DNA from 2 places in the Thermoanaerobacter siderophilus SR4 genome. Region 2 is predicted to be linked to the other one. Evidence: riboswitches for the same ligand, from Rfam matches in the RefSeq annotation. Region 2 holds a riboswitch; the other holds the start of a gene.
What was found. Region 2 has a riboswitch for cyclic di-AMP ahead of THESIDRAFT1_RS12620 (NAD/NADP-dependent octopine/nopaline dehydrogenase family protein). Riboswitches for the same ligand answer to the same signal wherever they lie in the genome.
Positions count from the first base shown of each region.

Region 1: linked by a shared signal. The riboswitch ahead of THESIDRAFT1_RS09465 (C40 family peptidase) and the one ahead of THESIDRAFT1_RS12620 (NAD/NADP-dependent octopine/nopaline dehydrogenase family protein) in region 2 are both predicted to bind cyclic di-AMP.

Region 1 covers NZ_CM001486.1:1,927,323-1,936,087, forward strand. Annotated here, with positions in the region: partial or broken gene polA (DNA polymerase I) at 1-941, shown strand, start outside; partial or broken gene coaE (dephospho-CoA kinase) at 953-1,548, shown strand; partial or broken gene THESIDRAFT1_RS09445 (lytic transglycosylase domain-containing protein) at 1,572-2,130, shown strand; gene THESIDRAFT1_RS09450 (nicotinate phosphoribosyltransferase) at 2,206-3,240, shown strand; gene THESIDRAFT1_RS09455 (peptide ABC transporter substrate-binding protein) at 3,260-4,843, shown strand; tRNA gene THESIDRAFT1_RS09460 (tRNA-Leu) at 5,038-5,125, shown strand; cyclic di-AMP (ydaO/yuaA leader) riboswitch at 5,287-5,419, shown strand; gene THESIDRAFT1_RS09465 (C40 family peptidase) at 5,425-6,348, shown strand; gene typA (translational GTPase TypA) at 6,468-8,291, shown strand; gene ltrA (group II intron reverse transcriptase/maturase) at 8,742-8,765, shown strand, end outside.
Region 2 covers NZ_CM001486.1:2,529,750-2,538,514, forward strand. Annotated here, with positions in the region: gene THESIDRAFT1_RS12600 (helix-hairpin-helix domain-containing protein) at 1-602, opposite strand, end outside; gene THESIDRAFT1_RS12605 (D-alanyl-D-alanine carboxypeptidase family protein) at 721-1,986, shown strand; gene asnB (asparagine synthase B) at 2,015-3,526, opposite strand; gene THESIDRAFT1_RS12615 (cobalamin-dependent protein) at 3,608-5,260, opposite strand; gene THESIDRAFT1_RS12620 (NAD/NADP-dependent octopine/nopaline dehydrogenase family protein) at 5,257-6,357, opposite strand; cyclic di-AMP (ydaO/yuaA leader) riboswitch at 6,459-6,590, opposite strand; gene THESIDRAFT1_RS12625 (helix-turn-helix transcriptional regulator) at 6,653-7,303, opposite strand; partial or broken gene rsfS (ribosome silencing factor) at 7,412-7,764, opposite strand; gene THESIDRAFT1_RS12635 (LCP family protein) at 7,781-8,765, opposite strand, start outside.

The DNA.
Region 1 (8,765 bases), 600 kb from region 2:
AATTAGTTCCTTATAATGATGTTGTCAGTGATATAATAGAGTATAGGCAACTTACAAAACTTAAATCTACTTATATAGATGGATTTTTGCCTCTCATGGATGAAAACAATAGAGTACATTCTAATTTTAAGCAAATGGTCACTGCTACAGGCAGAATAAGCAGTACCGAGCCGAATCTACAAAATATACCTATAAGAGAAGAGTTTGGCAGACAAATTAGAAGAGCTTTTATTCCGCGGACTAAAGATGGGTATATTGTCTCGGCTGATTATTCTCAGATTGAACTAAGGGTTTTAGCACATGTTTCGGGGGATGAGAAGCTAATAGAATCTTTTATGAATAACGAAGATATACATTTAAGAACAGCTGCTGAAGTTTTTAAAGTCCCAATGGAAAAAGTTACACCTGAAATGAGAAGAGCGGCAAAAGCCGTAAACTTTGGTATAATATATGGCATTAGCGATTATGGGCTTTCTCGAGACCTTAAAATATCAAGAAAAGAGGCAAAAGAGTATATAAATAATTATTTTGAAAGATACAAAGGAGTAAAAGAATATATTGAAAAAATAGTGCGATTTGCAAAAGAAAATGGCTATGTGACTACAATAATGAACAGAAGAAGATATATTCCTGAGATAAACTCAAGAAATTTTACTCAAAGGTCGCAGGCTGAGAGGTTAGCAATGAATGCTCCAATACAGGGAAGTGCGGCTGATATAATAAAAATGGCAATGGTTAAAGTTTATGAAGATTTTAAAAAATTGCAGTTAAAGTCTCAACTTATATTGCAAGTGCACGATGAGCTTGTAGTAGATACGTATAAAGATGAAGTAGATATTGTAAAGAAAATATTGAAAGAAAATATGGAAAATGTGATAAAACTAAAAGTTCCTCTTGTTGTTGAAATTGGTATAGGGCCCAATTGGTTTTTAGCCAAGTGAGGTGTACAAAAATGCAAGTAATTGGACTTACTGGCGGTATTGCATCAGGAAAAAGCACTGTTTCTAAGCTTTTAAAGAAGATGGGTGCTGTGATTATTGATGCAGATATTGTATCGAGAGAAATAATGATAAAAGGAACAGAAGCATATAATAAAATTGTAGAATATTTTGGAAAAGAAATTTTAAAGGAAGACGGAGAAATTGACAGAAAAAAATTGGGTAATATTGTGTTTGCTGACAGAAGGAAGCTTAAAAAATTAAATGAAATTACTCATCCTATAATAATAGAGCGGATAAAAGAAAAAATAGAAGAAGAAAGAAAAAAAATCAGCAAAAGGCTATTGTATTAGATGCAGCTCTTTTAATTGAAATGAAACTTTATAAAATGGTAGATGAGGTTTGGCTAGTAGTGGTAGATTCAAAAACTCAAATAAAGAGGGTTATGGAAAGGGATAAACTTTCTTATAAAGATGCAATAAACCGAATAAAAAGTCAAATGCCTTTGGATGAAAAGATGAAGTACGCAGATTTTATAATAAACAATAGCAAAGATTTTAAAGCTATGGAAAAACAAGTTACACTATTTTGGGGAAGATTTGCAACATAAATCATAATATCGGAGGAGTTACTTTGAGGAAAAAAGTTGCGGTAATATTTTTGATATTAGTAGGTCTTTTGTTTACTTACGAGTTAAATACTCATTATTTTTAAAAAAATTTATCCTCTTAAATACCACAATTATGTAGTTTATTACGCAAAAGAGTATGGCGTAGACCCCTATCTTATTTTTGCTGTAATAAAAGTAGAAAGTAATTTTAAAAGTGATGCAATTTCTAGCAAAAATGCTATAGGATTAATGCAAATTTTACCAGATACTGGAAGATGGATTGCCAATAAAGTAGGGATAAAAAACTACAGCGATGATATGCTTTTTGAGCCTAAATACAATATTCAGATGGGGACATGGTATTTGACTTATCTTCTTAAAACTTTTAATGGAAATATACAGTTAGCTGTAGCAGCTTATAACGGAGGTAGTGGAAATGTAGATGCATGGCTTAAAGACAAGAGATTTTCCAAAGATGGGAAACAGCTACATGCTGTTCCTTATCCTGAGACAAATAGATATATAAAAAAGGTGTTAGCAGTTTATCAGATATATAAATTTATATATGAAACTAAAAGTTGATATGAATATACAAAAAAAGCTGAAAAATTGGTATAATAGTATCGTTAAAAAAGAAAATAAAAAGGGAGGACACAAATGAAACTATTAAAGCATTTAAAAGACTTAAATGAAGTAAAAATTGAAAAGGATAGGGAGTTTTTCTCAGCTACTCATGAAGAAATAAAAAATGCATGGACTACAGATGTGTATTTTTTAAGAACCCAGGATATTTTGTCATATCTTGGTGTACAAGATAAAATAGTCACAGCGGAGATATTTCCAAGAAAAAAAGGAGTTTTTGCAGGGTTACCAGAAGTAATGAGTTTACTTAAAGACAAAAATGTGGAAGTATGGTCTTTGGAAGAAGGGGACACTTTTGAAGCTAAAGATACAGTAATGAGGATAAAAGGGCCTTATAGTGAGTTTGGAATTTATGAGACGGCAATATTAGGAATTCTTGCAAGTTCTTCCGGTTGGGCAACAGCAGCAAGGGAGCTTAAAGAAGTTGCCAAAGACAAACCAATATTATGTTTTGGTGCAAGGCATGTACATCCAGCTGTGGCACCTGTGATGGAAAGGGCGGCTTTAGTAGGAGGGGCAGATGATGCCAGCTGTATTTTAGGTGCAAAATTAATGGGGAAAGACCCTAAAGGGACAGTACCTCATGCTGCTTTTTTGCTTGCAGGAGATACATTAGAAGTGGCGAAAGCTTACAGAGATATAACTCCCCTTGATGAAAAGATAACCATTTTAGTTGATACTTTTAAAGACGAAGTGGAAGAGGCTTTGAGGGTTGCTGAATTTTTAGGGGATAGATTATACGGAGTAAGACTTGATACTCCATCAGAAAGAGGTGGAGTTACACCTAGTTTAGTGTATGAACTAAGGCAAAGATTAAATCAAAAAGGATTTACAAATGTAAAAATTATAGTTTCTGGAGGTTTAAACCCAGAACGGGTAGCAGAACTTTCTGAAAGTGGAGCAGATGCTTTTGGAGTAGGAAGTTACATATCTGATGCTCAACCTATTGATATGACAATGGATATAAAAGAAGTGGAAGGAGTACCTATTGCTAAAAGAGGGAGAATTCCTGGAATTATCGAAAATAAAAAATTGAAAAAGATAAAATAGTTTTCGGAGATGATAGTTAATGAGAAAATTTATTATATTATCTTTCATTTTGATGTTTATTTTTACAGGATGCAAAACTACTCCGCAAAATATGGTAAATTTACCTCAAGCATCTGAGGACAAAACTAAGATTGAAGAAGAAAAGCCAGTAGAGGGTGGCACTTTAAGAGTAAATATTACTTCTTTTGATACATTAAATCCTTTTTTGAATGACAATGAGAGAGTAAGGCAAATGTTAAATTTGTCATTGGAAGGATTAGTTACCTTGGATAAAACTTTAAAACCTATTCCTCAATTAGCAGAAAACTGGCAGATAAATGGACTTAATATAAAATTTTATTTAAAAAAGAATGTTAAATGGCAGGATGGAGTAAGTTTTACAGCTAATGATGTAAAATTTACTTTTGATTCTTTTAAAAATAAGGATGTAAAAAGTCCTTATAGGGATATTCTCATTAACTATCTCTCCTCTTATAAGACAAATGGTGATTATGAATTTGAAGTTGTTTTAAATAAACCTGTTGCAAATCCAATAGCTTTGTTTACTTTTCCTATTCTAGCTGAGCACCAATATAAAGGTAAGGAAGATATTTTAAATAAAGATATTGTACCTATTGGTACAGGGTCATATAAGATATCTTCTTACAGCGTTGGCAGAGAAATTATTTTTGAAAGAAATCCTTATTATAGAGGCGACAAACCTTATATAGATAGTATAGTGTTTAAAATTGTGCCTGATGAAAATGCTATGATAACATCTTTTCAAAGCAAAGAAGCAGATTTTACTTTTTTAAGTGACATAGACTGGGATAAATACAAAGAAATTTCAAACGTAAATATTTATAAATACGTTATGCAAGATTATGTATTTATGGCCCCTAATTATCAAAAGCCAGCTTTGAAAGATTCAAATGTCAGGAAAGCGATGTGTTATGGAATAGATGTTGACAAAATTTTGAGAGATGTATATTTCAGTCATGGGTTAAAGTCATGTATTCCCGTTCGCCCTGATTCGTGGCTTTATAGCAATAAAATAGTATCTCATAATTACGATATAAAAGAGGCAAATAAAATATTAGAGGAAAGTGGTTGGAATTTAGTTAAAGGGATAAGGAGCAATGGAACTTATCAGCTCAAATTTGATTTGCTGGTAAATGCAAATAATCCATATTTGATTAAAGTTGCTAAAATTATAAAGAATAATTTAAAAGATGTAGGAATTGAAATAAACATTGTACCAAAAGATTGGAGCAATTTACTAAGTTCTGTATATTCGGGTAAATTTGATTTGGTGTTAATGGAGTGGAATTTAAGTTATAATCAAGATATGTCTACAATGTTTATGACAAAAGGCAAAGACAATTTTATGGGTTATAGTAATTCTAAAGTTGATGAAATATATAGTAGAATTTTTTATGATTCAGAAGAGAATTCTTTAAAAACAGATTATCAGGCTTTGGAACAAGTTTTTTTAGAGGAACAACCCATAATTGGCCTTTTCTATATTGAAGGAGCAGTTATGGCATATGACAATGTAAAAGTTGTGGACCCTACTGGATTTAATGTTTTTAACAATATAGAAAAATGGTATATCAAAAAATAGGTATTGACACTGACCTAAAAAGATTATATAATTCATAGTGTGACGAAATTAAATAAAGCGTGCGGTGGTGGCGGAACTGGCAGACGCGTACGTTTGGGTGTACGACTACTCAGTGATGGATATTTTAATTGAAATGATTAATAGGTTTGCCACCTTGACAAACGAGTTAAGTGAGCAGTATAATAAAAACGCAGGCGGGCGTGCTGGAATTGGCAGACAGGCATGTTTGAGGGGCATGTGAGAGATAATCTCGTGTGGGTTCAAGTCCCACCGCCCGCACCATAAATAAAAGAGAAAAGAGGCGTTAAGCCTTTTATTTTTTGTCACACAAATTATTAATTTTTTATAAAATATATTAAAAAAAGATTAAAAAATTTAAGAAAATGTAATGTAAACATTGACTTTGACTGTAGGATATGATAAGATAAGACAAAAGGACAAAATATGCAATCTTGCCGAATCCGAAAGGTACGGAGGAACCGCTTTTTGGGGTTAATCTGTAGCTTTAAGCTGCAGTAGGGATACCTTCTGTCCCGCACCCGACAGCTAACTCCGGAGGCAATAAAGGAAGGAGATTTGCAGTGGATCAGCGAATAGGAAAGATGATTTTTGGAATTTCTGTGTTTGGTGCGACGCTGATTGGTAGCTCTTTTTTGAACCCAGCGTTTGCGGAAGGACTGGGAGTTGGAAAGATTACAGGCAATTATGTAAATGTGCGGACTCAAGGAAGCTTATCAGGAAGTGTCATTGCCCGCTTAAATTGGAATGACACAGTGACTGTGTTAGATAAGGAAAACGGGTGGTACAAGATAAAGCTTTCTGATGGAAGAGAAGGATGGGTTTTTGGTGAATATTTATCCGTAAGAAATTCTTCTAATGTCTCAAGAGGAGATTCGGAAAAAGCAGCAAGTGTTGGTATAGTGACAGGTAGTTACGTTAATGTGAGAAGTGAAGCGGGTTTATCTGGCAGCGTTGTAGCACAGCTTAACAAGAATACTACAGTGAATGTGTTGGGTAAACAAAATGGGTGGTATAAAATAAAGCTTTCGGACGGAAGAGAAGGATGGATTTACGGAGAATACTTAGCAGTGAGGAGCCCTTCAAGTATCTCAAGGGGTGAAGTAGATAGGAGTTTGATAGATAAGTTAATAGATTTTGCCAAGTCTTTTGTGGGGACTCCTTATGTCTATGGAGGTTCAACTCCAAAAGGATTTGATTGTTCCGGCTTTGTTCAATATGTTTTCAAGAATGTAGGTATTAATTTACCAAGAACGGCAAATGAGCAAGCTACTGCAGGAGAATATGTAAGTTATAACAATCTTCAACCAGGAGATTTGGTATTTTTTAAAACTTTAGGAAGCAGTGTGATAAATCATTCAGGAATATATATAGGTAATGGTGAGTTTATACAAAGCTCTTCAGGTAGAGGGAAGGTCATAATAAGTCCTTTAAACGAAGGGTATTATAAAGAACATTATGTTACAGCAAGAAGAATTATAAAATGACCTATGATAAAAAGAGTGCTCTAGAGAGTGCTCTTTTTTATATTGACTATTTTTATTCCTTGAGATATTATATAATACTGTATACGCGATATAGCCTATTTTATGGAAGGAGATACCTTATGAAATTTGTAAGAGAAGATGTAAGAAATATAGCCATTATTGCCCATGTTGATCATGGTAAAACTACTTTGGTTGATGCTATGCTTAAACAAAGCGGTATTTTTAGGGCAAATGAAAAAGTTGAGGAAAGGATCTTGGATTTTAACGATTTAGAAAGAGAAAGAGGTATAACAATTCTTGCTAAAAATACTGCTGTTAGATATAAAGATGTGAAAATAAATATAGTGGATACCCCAGGACATGCAGATTTTAGCGGTGAAGTAGAGCGAGTATTAAAAATGGTAGATGGGGTACTTTTGTTGGTAGATTCTTTTGAAGGACCTATGCCACAGACCCGTTTTGTATTAAGTAAAGCATTGGAACTGGATCTAAAACCTATAGTTGTCATAAATAAAATTGATAGGCCTGATGCAAGGCCTCAGGAGGTTATTGACGAAGTCTTAGATCTATTTATTGAATTAGGAGCAAATGATGACCAAATTGATTTCCCTGTTGTCTACACCTCTGCAAAAGAAGGTATAGCAAAATTAAGTTTAGAAGAAGAGTCTCATGACTTGAGACCTCTTTTTGATACGATTTTAGACTATATTCCTGCACCAATAGGAGATATTGAAGCACCATTACAACTTATAGTGACTACTTTAGATTATGATGATTACATTGGGAGAATTGCCATTGGAAAAGTAGTTAGAGGAAAAATAATTTCAGGGGAAGAAGCGGCTATATGTAAAAGAGATGGGTCAATACAAAAAGTTCACATAAATAATCTATATCAGTTTGAAGGACTAAAAAGAGTGCAAGTAGAAGAAGCAAGCTTGGGAGATATTGTGGCGGTTTCTGGCATAAGCGATATTGAGATTGGAGAGACCATTGCAGATAGAGATAACCCCGAGGCGGTAGACTTTGTTCGCATAGAAGAGCCAACAGTTTCTATGACTTTTAGTGTAAATACCAGTCCTTTTGCTGGAACTGAGGGTAAATACGTTACTTCAAGACATTTAAGAGAAAGGCTTTTTAAAGAGCTAGAGACAAACGTCGCATTGCGAGTTGAAGAAACAGATTCTACTGATTCTTTTAAGGTGTCTGGAAGAGGAGAGCTGCATCTTTCTATTTTAATTGAGACTATGAGACGGGAAGGGTATGAATTACAGGTTTCTAAGCCTACAGTGATTTTTAAAGAAATAAATGGAGTAAAAATGGAACCTATTGAACTTTTGACAATAGATATTCCTGAAGAATATATGGGAGTTGTAATGGAAAAATTAGGACCGAGAAAAGCTGAATTGATGGATATGCACACATTAAAGCCAGGAACTATAAGGCTTAAGTTTAAAATACCTACACGAGGCTTAATAGGGTATCGGTCTGAATTTTTAACAGATACAAAAGGAAATGGCATAATGACCTCTGTCTTTTATGATTATGCACCTTACAAAGGAGACATTCCTTCTCGTACGAGAGGCGCTCTTGTAGCTTTTGAGACGGGGGTTGCGACAACTTATGGCCTTTACAATGCTCAAGAGAGAGGGACACTTTTTATAGAGCCAGGTACAAAAGTGTATGAAGGGATGGTTGTGGGAGTTAATTCAAGAAGTGGAGATATTGATGTCAATGTATGTAAGAAAAAACATGTGACAAATTTAAGGTCTGCAACGGCGGATGAGGCTTTGAGGCTATCTCCTGTAAAAAAGATGTCCTTAGAAGAAGCATTAGAGTTTATAGATAATGATGAATTAGTGGAAGTTACTCCTCAAAGCATTAGAATACGAAAAAAGATTTTGGATTCACAACAAAGATATAAAAATGCAAAATATAACAAATAAGGGAGCCTTTTTGGCTCCTTTATTATTTATGTGCGCCCGGCATGGGCGATAACTAGGCGGTGAAAGTCCGCTGTGGGCTTGGTAGTGGGAACCACTAGCCAAGAGCAAGGGTGTCCATCGTGAGGTGGAATCTGAAGGAAGCTTAAGGCAAAATCTCGGTCTGATGAACAAGAACCAGATAAGAGGCTGAATTGGGATGGATGAGTTTGCGTAACAAAACGAAGTCCAACACTACCCGAATCCCATACAGTAAATCTGGCAGATATATGAGATGAAAGTTATCGTTCTTACCCGGGGAGGTCTCAAGGATAAGTCATGGAAGTAAAATCTGAAGTGACAACCCATACAGTGATGTATGGTTGAACCTTGAGAAGTCAGCAGAGGTCATAGTACTTATCTAGACATGAATAGATAAGGAAGGACCGAACGTTAGGAGGTTTTGGAAATCTTATGGACTCGAAAGATATGCAGAGA
Region 2 (8,765 bases):
TCCACAGTAATCTTGTCTTTTATCTGTTCAAACATTTTAGGACCTATTCTCGGAACATTCATTATGTCTTCAATTTTTTTAAAAGAACCTTTATTTTCTCTAAATTCGATTATCCTTTCAGCCGTCACAGGTCCTATTCCTGGCAAAGTTTGCAATTCTTCTTTAGTCGCAGTATTTATATTTATTTTTTCATTTTTCTGTATTGTACTAGTAGGAGAAATATTATTTGTTTCACCCTTTTTTGGAACTATTATCATTTGTTCATCCTTAACTTTTTGCGCGAGATTTATATTTGTGAGGTCTGCTTCTTCCAAAGGTCCTCCTGCTTTATTTATAGCATCTATAATCCTTTCTCCTTCTTTCATAGTGTAGACTCCTGGATTTTTTACTAATCCTGTTACATATACTTTTATTTCCAAAGGCTTTTCTTTGTTCTCTTCACTCTCTACAATTCTTTCCACTGGCACACTCTCATTGCTTGCATTGACGACAAATTCATTTTTTAATTTATAATTTTTGTAAATTACATATCCTGAAAATGCCAATATAAAGCATAATATAGCAACTATAGCATATTGCTGCTTTTTTGAAAAATAAGGCATACTAACACCTCTTTTTACAGCTTCCTTTATTTATTTCTACATGAATTAAAAAATTCCTTTTTATTTTTCACATTTTTTTGGTATACTTTAGGTATGAGCATAAATTGGAGGCATGGCAATGAAAAAGATAATAGCTTGTTTACTTACACTCTTTATTTTAGTAGCTCAAATAACTCCTATATACGCTAACGTACCGCCACCGCCCGAAATCGTAGGCCCAACTGCAGTTTTAATGGATTTTACAACAGGTCAAGTATTGTATGACAAAAATATGCACAAAAGAATGTACCCCGCAAGCACAACTAAAATTCTTACTGCAATTATTGCTATAGAAAAGGGAAACTTAAACGATATTGTAACTGCAAGCGATAATGTTACAAAAATAGATGGAAATTCCATATTTCTTTCTCCTGGTGAACAACTTACGTTAGAGCAATTACTTTATGCGCTTTTGTTAGAATCTGCCAATGATGCAGCAATAGCAATTGCTGAACACATTGGTGGGAGCATAGAAAACTTTGCTAAAATGATGAATGAAAAAGCTAAAGAAATTGGAGCTTATGATAGCCATTTTGTAAATCCAAATGGTCTTCCTGATGAAAATCATTATTCGACCCCTTATGATATGGCATTAATAGCAAGGTATGCAATGCAAAATCCTGAATTTAGAAAAATAGTAACTACAATACATTATCAAATTCCCCCTACTAATAAGTTTGATAAAGTAAGAGATCTATGGTTAAGCAACCGCTTAATTAAACCTTCAAGTTTTCACTATGAAGGCGCCGATGGAGTAAAAACAGGATACACGGTTGCAGCAGGTCAAGTTTTAGTAGCTTCTGCAACAAGAGACGGCCACAGACTTATATCCGTCATAATGGGAGACCAAGGAACAAATATCTGGACAGATACTATAAAGCTTTTAGACTACGGATTTCAAAACTTTACTTTAGTGAAAAAAACAGAAAAAGGTGAGGTAGTAACTTATATCGACTTGGGAAAATCTCACTTTAAACTTCCTCTTATTGCAAAAGAAGACTTTTACTATGAAGTCCCTAAAGGGCAAGAAAATTCTATAGAAACTCAAATAATACTAAATAAAAACATAAAAGCGCCAATAAATAAAGGAGATACATTAGGATACATTAAATACACTTTAAATGAAAAGGAAATAGGCACAAATCCTCTTATTGCAACCGAATCTGTTTATAAAAACTTTTGGGGAAATTATTATATGGATGTACAATCTTCTGGGGTAAAAAATACAATGTATACTAACCCTGTAAGATTCATTACTGGAACAACAATTTTAGGAATAGCTTTTATCCTTTGGAGAAGACGGAAAATTAGAAATAGAAAGAAATATATTTTCTCAAAATATTGATTTAAAAAAAGGGCAGAATGCCCTCTTTTTATGCATATATTTGGTTGTCATTGAGACTTCTACTTCTTCCCATGTCCTTTATAAAAGAATCAACATTAAAAAATCTTTTTAAAATTTTAAAATAATACAACTCTTCTTTAGACTTTATTTCAAAACCGTTAGGTAGGAATCTATTTTTTATATACTCTGCATCACTAATTTCTGATTCGGCTATTTTATTTAATATTTCAGATGTACCAGTTCCTATTGCAAATTTTTCTTTTCTTCTCCATACAATTGATTCTGGTAAATAATTTTCTGCAAGCTTTCTAAGTATCCACTTTTCGGTTTTTTCTCGGCCGTTAATTTTAAATGACGGTGTTATTTTAAATGCGTACCGTAACACTTCTATATCTAAAAACGGTACACGTCCCTCAATGGAATGTGCCATTGTCATTCTGTCAACTCTTTGAAGATTTGTATTATGCAAATTTCGAGTTATATATTTTAATTCGGATTGTAATTTCCAAGGATTTGTATAATTTTTGAGGTAATGGTATCCGCTAAACAACTCATCAGCACCTTCTCCCGAAAGAATAACTTTTACGTAATTGCTTGCAAGTTTTGATACAAAATATGTTGCAACAGCACTTCTGACTAAGGCTGGATCACAGGATTCAAGATGATATATAACTTTGGGTAAAACTTTTTTTATGTCCTCCTCTGTATAAATAAATTCATGGTGAATCGTACCTACATAATCAGCAACAACTCTTGCATTCTTTAAGTCATTACTTCCTTCGACACCTACTGCAAATGAGTGAAGGGGATTTTTGTATTTTGCTGCTATTGCTGCTATAAGGCTGCTATCCAATCCGCCACTTAAAAATACTCCAACAGGCACATCAGCAATCAACCTTTTTCTTACTGAATCCTCTAATCTAAGCCTTAATCCATTAATAATATTATCAACATCTGCAAAATACATCGGATCCTGTGGAATTGAATAATATCTCTCAAATCCATTTTCAGTTGTATAAATATATCCATTAGGAAATTCATTTATATCATCAGTTACTTCCTGAAGTGCTTTAATCTCCGAAGCAAAGGCAAAATAACCTTCTTTTGTTTTACCATAATACAATGGCTTTATTCCTAACGGATCGCGAGCAATAAATATGGTCTTTTTTTTAGAGTCATAAATAACTAAAGCAAACATTCCATCAATATAGTTAACACAATTTTTACCTAGTTCTTCAGACAAATGAATTATTACTTCGCTATCAGTATCTGTGGAAAAAATATGGTTTTTTAACTCTTTACGCAATAATTGGTAATTGTAAATTTCTCCATTATAAATAAGCCAATACCTGCCATCTTCGTTTTTTATAGGTTGGCGTCCATGATAAAGGTCAATTATCGTCAACCTATTATGGCCTAATGTAATATTTTCATCTGCAAAAATACCTGACTCATCCGGGCCACGATGTCGTATTTTATCAAGCATCCTTTGTACTTTGCTCTTATCACCAGTTCCTATAATTCCTGCCAATCCACACATTTGATTATCATTCCTCCCCTTCATATATATTTAAAGAAAATTGAATAAGGAACGTAAGAATAGATCTTACGTTCCTAAATTTTATACTGTTATAACTAATCTTTCATATTCACGTAAAATCTTTTCTACCCTTTCTTGTTCAGGTATTATTCTATGCTTCTCATAGTCATAAGCATAACATGCACCATCTATTACTTTGGTCTGCAATTCTCCTTTTGCATACTTGTTACCCTTGAGATGTGGTGCATCTAATAGACCAATCTTTATCGCCAATGCTAATACGTCTGGATCAGAAAGTGGATCAGGACTGTGAGGCGCTAAACTCTTTATCGCTTCCAATAAAATCCTTGTCTCTTTCTTTAACTGTTCTTTTCTTTGAATTACTTCTTTATCCTGAGTCAAATCAGGCATTCCAAACATAGAGTTTTTTATCACGGCTTTTACTATTTTAACGCTTTCAATTATATCTTCTGGCGTTGCAGCATGATGAGCTTCACAGTAGCCTACCACATGATAGATATGAGGCTTTATAGCCATGGAGAGATAGGCACTGGAAGCCAATTGTCCTTTAGCTTCTAAAAGGTCGGAAGGGAAACTTGCAAGCCCAGCCCTTGCCTGCCTTATAACTCTGAAATTTTCATCTTGTAATTCTTCTATCAATTCTATCTTAGCTAACATCTTTGCCAAATCCATTTTTGGTGAAATAGAAGCAGGTACATTAAACATAAACTGAGCTACATAGTCTCTTACTCCCATCTTTTTGGCATTATATGCTGCAAGATAAGCCATTGTTACTCCAATTACGTCGTGAGCATCTCTCAAGCTCCAATGATGTGCTTCGTTTACTTCTACAGGTACTCCTTTTTCAGCGTGCCATTTCATAAGCTGCTGATTTTCTCTTATGGAAGTATTTACATCCCTTGGTCCTCTGCCGTCCAATACATTATACCAGCAAAGGGGAATCGCTGCCCAAGCGTTATGGATAGTCTCTAGAAGCATCTCTGCCATCTTGAAAACATCATTTGTACCACTGTAACATCTGAGAAGAGGATAGTTACCTCTTCTTGAAGCCTCATATATTCTTATTAAGTCTTCTTTCTTTCTTATAGGAACACCGCCTGCTCCGTCCAAAGATTTGTCATATTTCTTATCAAAGAAGTGCTCTTGAGCATTTTGGTCTGGTGCTATAGAAATTACATCTAAAACTTCTGCTTCTGCTATCTTCTTAACTCCTTCTATAGTGTCCTCCAATGAAGGAAGCCCAAAGTGATGCCTTATTATAGGATAAGGATATTTATCTTCTATTCTTCCAATTAATGTATCAGCAAAAACTCTTTGTCTATGGTTTGAACTTCCTCCTCTTAAGAAATTAATTGTAGCTTCATCGCCATTTTTACCATCAAAAACTGCTGCAAATATTCCTGATTTACGAGCTACTTCTGCAGTAGGCTCTGTCCCTCCAAATACCCATTTTATATGTTGCAAATTATTTACTTCTATTTCCCTCTTGAGTTCTTCTAAAAGTTTTTCAAGAGCTGAAGGAGTTAGTCTAAAGCTTACTCCTACAATCTCCGGCTTATGTTCTTTAACAGCTTCAATCAATTTTTTAATAGGAACTGCAGGACCTAAAAATACAGTCTCATAACCTTGCTGTTCTGCAAATCTCAAAAAGTTATACACACCTGCTACATGGACGCAATTACCTATCGCTGCCGCTACAATTAACTTTTTCATGCTATCGTTACCTCCTTTCTTTTCCCTTCAACCAATTCTATAATTTCTTCAACTGTCATACCTTGTATGCCAAGCTTTTCAGCCGTTCTTCCAACTTTCCAATAATCTTTTCCGTGCATAACTGAAGCAAGATGTATAACAGCATCAATAGTGGGGGTCTTAATGCCTATTTCTTTCCCTATAGAAGACATAGGCACTAAACTCATAGGAACATCTTCAAATATATAACGACAATCTAATGTTTGAGGAGCTAATAAACCAACATAAGCTTTTGTATTTTGAATTGCCTCATATAGATTTTCTCCTTCCGCATTATAACTTTCTTTTAGCCATCTTTTAGCGGAAATAGTATTTACGCCCAGAGCTTTTGCCACCATCATTCTCTCATTATCTATTTTTTCCAATATCTTTGCAACAGAAGGAGAAATGCCTTCCCGATAATATTCAAAATTCCCTTTAGTAGTTTCTATTCTCGCTGCATTCAAAAGAGTAGGGGTGGGATGAAAAACAGCTCCAAAATTGTTAAGACTCGTTTCAAGAACATTTTGCGCCGGAATAAACTGAGAAAATGCAGTATTAAGTGTTTCCACCACTATTTCTGTTTTTTCTTTAGGTATTGCAGCAACAGACACTACTTCTTTTATTTTGTATATTTTAGCTCTTCCCATGGAAGACCTGCAGGCGTATATAAAAGTATCTGTTTCTGCAATAACTACATCTAAATCTTCTCTTTTTCTTGTAACATTATGAAACTCTAAAGCACCACCAGTTCTCCCAGGGTTTAATACAATTATTTGACCATCCCTAAGATATGGCAGCATGTCTTCGGCAATTTTATAATGGGCAGAAGCAGGAACTACAACTAAAACTATATCAACATCTTTAATAGCTTTCTCCATGTCATCAGTTATCACATTTAACTTGCCAAACCCTTCTACTTCTCCTTCTAATTCAATTCCACCTTTTTCTATAATAGGAAGTAATTTTTGATAGGTTCTATTGTACAAATTAACTTTATAGCCTTTTAAAGCGAGATGCCCCGCTATCGCTTGACCCCCATTCCCAGCTCCAATTACTGCAAAAGAGAGTTGTTTCATTTTTACTACCCCCTTTTAAAGAAATGAAAAAGCTATAGAGGGAAATCTATAGCTTTAACCTTCGGTGTCTGTAAAAACCCAAAAAGACACCAATGCTATCATCCTCCTCTTTCAACGCTTACGAGGTTAGCTGACGGGTTCGGGTCGAAAGATAACCCTACCATCTTTTAAAAGATGGATTCACCCCAGAAAGTGGTTCCCCCGCTTCTTTACGAATTCAGCGTTTAGCATTTTATTTAATTTTCAATTTATTTTTATTATATCATAAAATCAAATATTTGTAAAGGAAAACAGACTAATATTTACCAAAATCCTCTCCTACCCTTATTTCATCCAAATAATTATATATAGTATATCTGGAAACACAGAGTATTTTTGCTACGTAATCCACAGCGCCCCTTATTAAGAAAGTCCCTTTTGCATCTAACATTTTCACTATCTGAACCTTTTCTTCTTTTGTCATAAAATTTACAGGTTTACCATAATTCTCTAATGTAGTATTCACAATGCTTTCCAAAACATCACTTACACTGCCCGTATAACTTTCTCTATTTTCTTCTGTAGTATCAGCTACTTCACAGAATTCTGATAAGGTATTTTTCACCATAATAAATTCTGAAATATCGATATTAATTGTAAGGCACCCAATGGGCTTGCCATTTTCATCTTTTATAAAAATCGCGGACGACTTCAAAATTTTTCCATCATTGCTCTTGTTTTTATAATTTATTAAATTCTCAATATTATCTGATTTCAATACTTTTAATATAGCCTCAGGCAATGGAGCCCCCACTTCTCTTCCCGTAACATGGGGATTTATGATCGCAATGATAGGATTTTGTGGGGAAGAAAAGTCATGTAATGCCACTTCGCAATTTTTGCCAAATGTATTAGCTATACCTTCCAGTACTGGGATCATGCTTTTTAAGATAGGATGTGTTCCCATTGGCTTTGAATCCCCCTAATCATACAATATTAAATATATGCGGTAGAGAGTAAAAAATGACACAAGAGATAACAGCATTAAAAATTTATTAACGTTATTATACATACCTTAAATGCGGTTGTCAAGCACTATTTCCTTTGCATCTGCCCACAATCTTTCTAAATTATAAAATTCCCTTTCGGGTTGTTGAAATATGTGAACTATTACATCTCCATAATCCATCAAAATCCACTTGCCCCAATTGTAACCCTCAATATGATCAACAAAAACGCCGTCTTCCATAAGTTTTTTTCAATTTCGTCTGTCAATGCTTTGACGTGAGTATCCGAACTGCCAGTGGCAATAACAAAATAATCTGCGACAATCGTTAAATCTCCTATATACAAGATCTTTATATCATAAGCTTTTTTGTCTTCTAAAACTTTATAAATTTTAGACACCTTATCTTTTCCGTCTATCACTAAATCACCCTCCATTTTATATGTTTTTCCCTAAAATTATAGTTATATCAACATTACTGTCTCCATTCGTATCTTCCACTACAATAGCGTTTTTTAAAATTTTCTTCAGATCTTCTACTATTTTTTTATCATCAGTCCTATTGATTATCTGAGTAGTGTTGTAAGTGGTACCTATTACATTTCCTATCTTCACTACATCATACCCTTGTTGTTTTAACAAATCAGCAGTCTTTGTAGCAGCTCCTGGTATACCACCGCCATTTAAAACTTCTATTTTTATGTCTTTTTTATTAGCTGCGATAGCAGTATCATCTCTTTCATCATTTAAATTATCCATAAATTGTAATACTTCTTGTGGATCTGTGATATAATAAGCAACCCCATCAATGTACTGAGGAGTACCAGGCACAGTAGCTGCTTTTATATTGTCTTTGTCAAGTTTTAAAAGATAATCTGCATACTTTAACATAGTAGTAGGTGGTATGTTTGTTTCTACGTATTGATTTATGGTTTTTAATATACGATGAATTTTTAACAAAGTACTAGGGTCTTTAGCTTTTTGAAACATCGCTAATAAAAATTCCCTTTGGACTTTGACCCTTTCTAAATCCTGTTCTGCATACCCATGTCTAAATCTCACCAACTGTAAAGCCTTCTCTCCATCCAAAAGTTGAACACCTTTTTTTAAATGAATATGAAGATTCCCTGCATTGTCATCATAATTCATGTCCATCGGTACGTTCATCTCTACTCCGCCTAAATCGTCTACTAATTGTTTAAAACCTTCATATCCAATCTTTACATAATAATCAACGGGCTCTCCAATAAGCTGTGACACCATATCCATCGCCAGTTGAGGTCCACCTATGGGATAGGCAGCATTTATCTTTTGTGTCCCATATTTGTCAAGTTTAATCATTGTATCTCTGGGAATAGATAAAATATAAGCTTTGTTAGTTTTAGGATTATAAGATAATAATATCATAGTATCAGAACGCCTT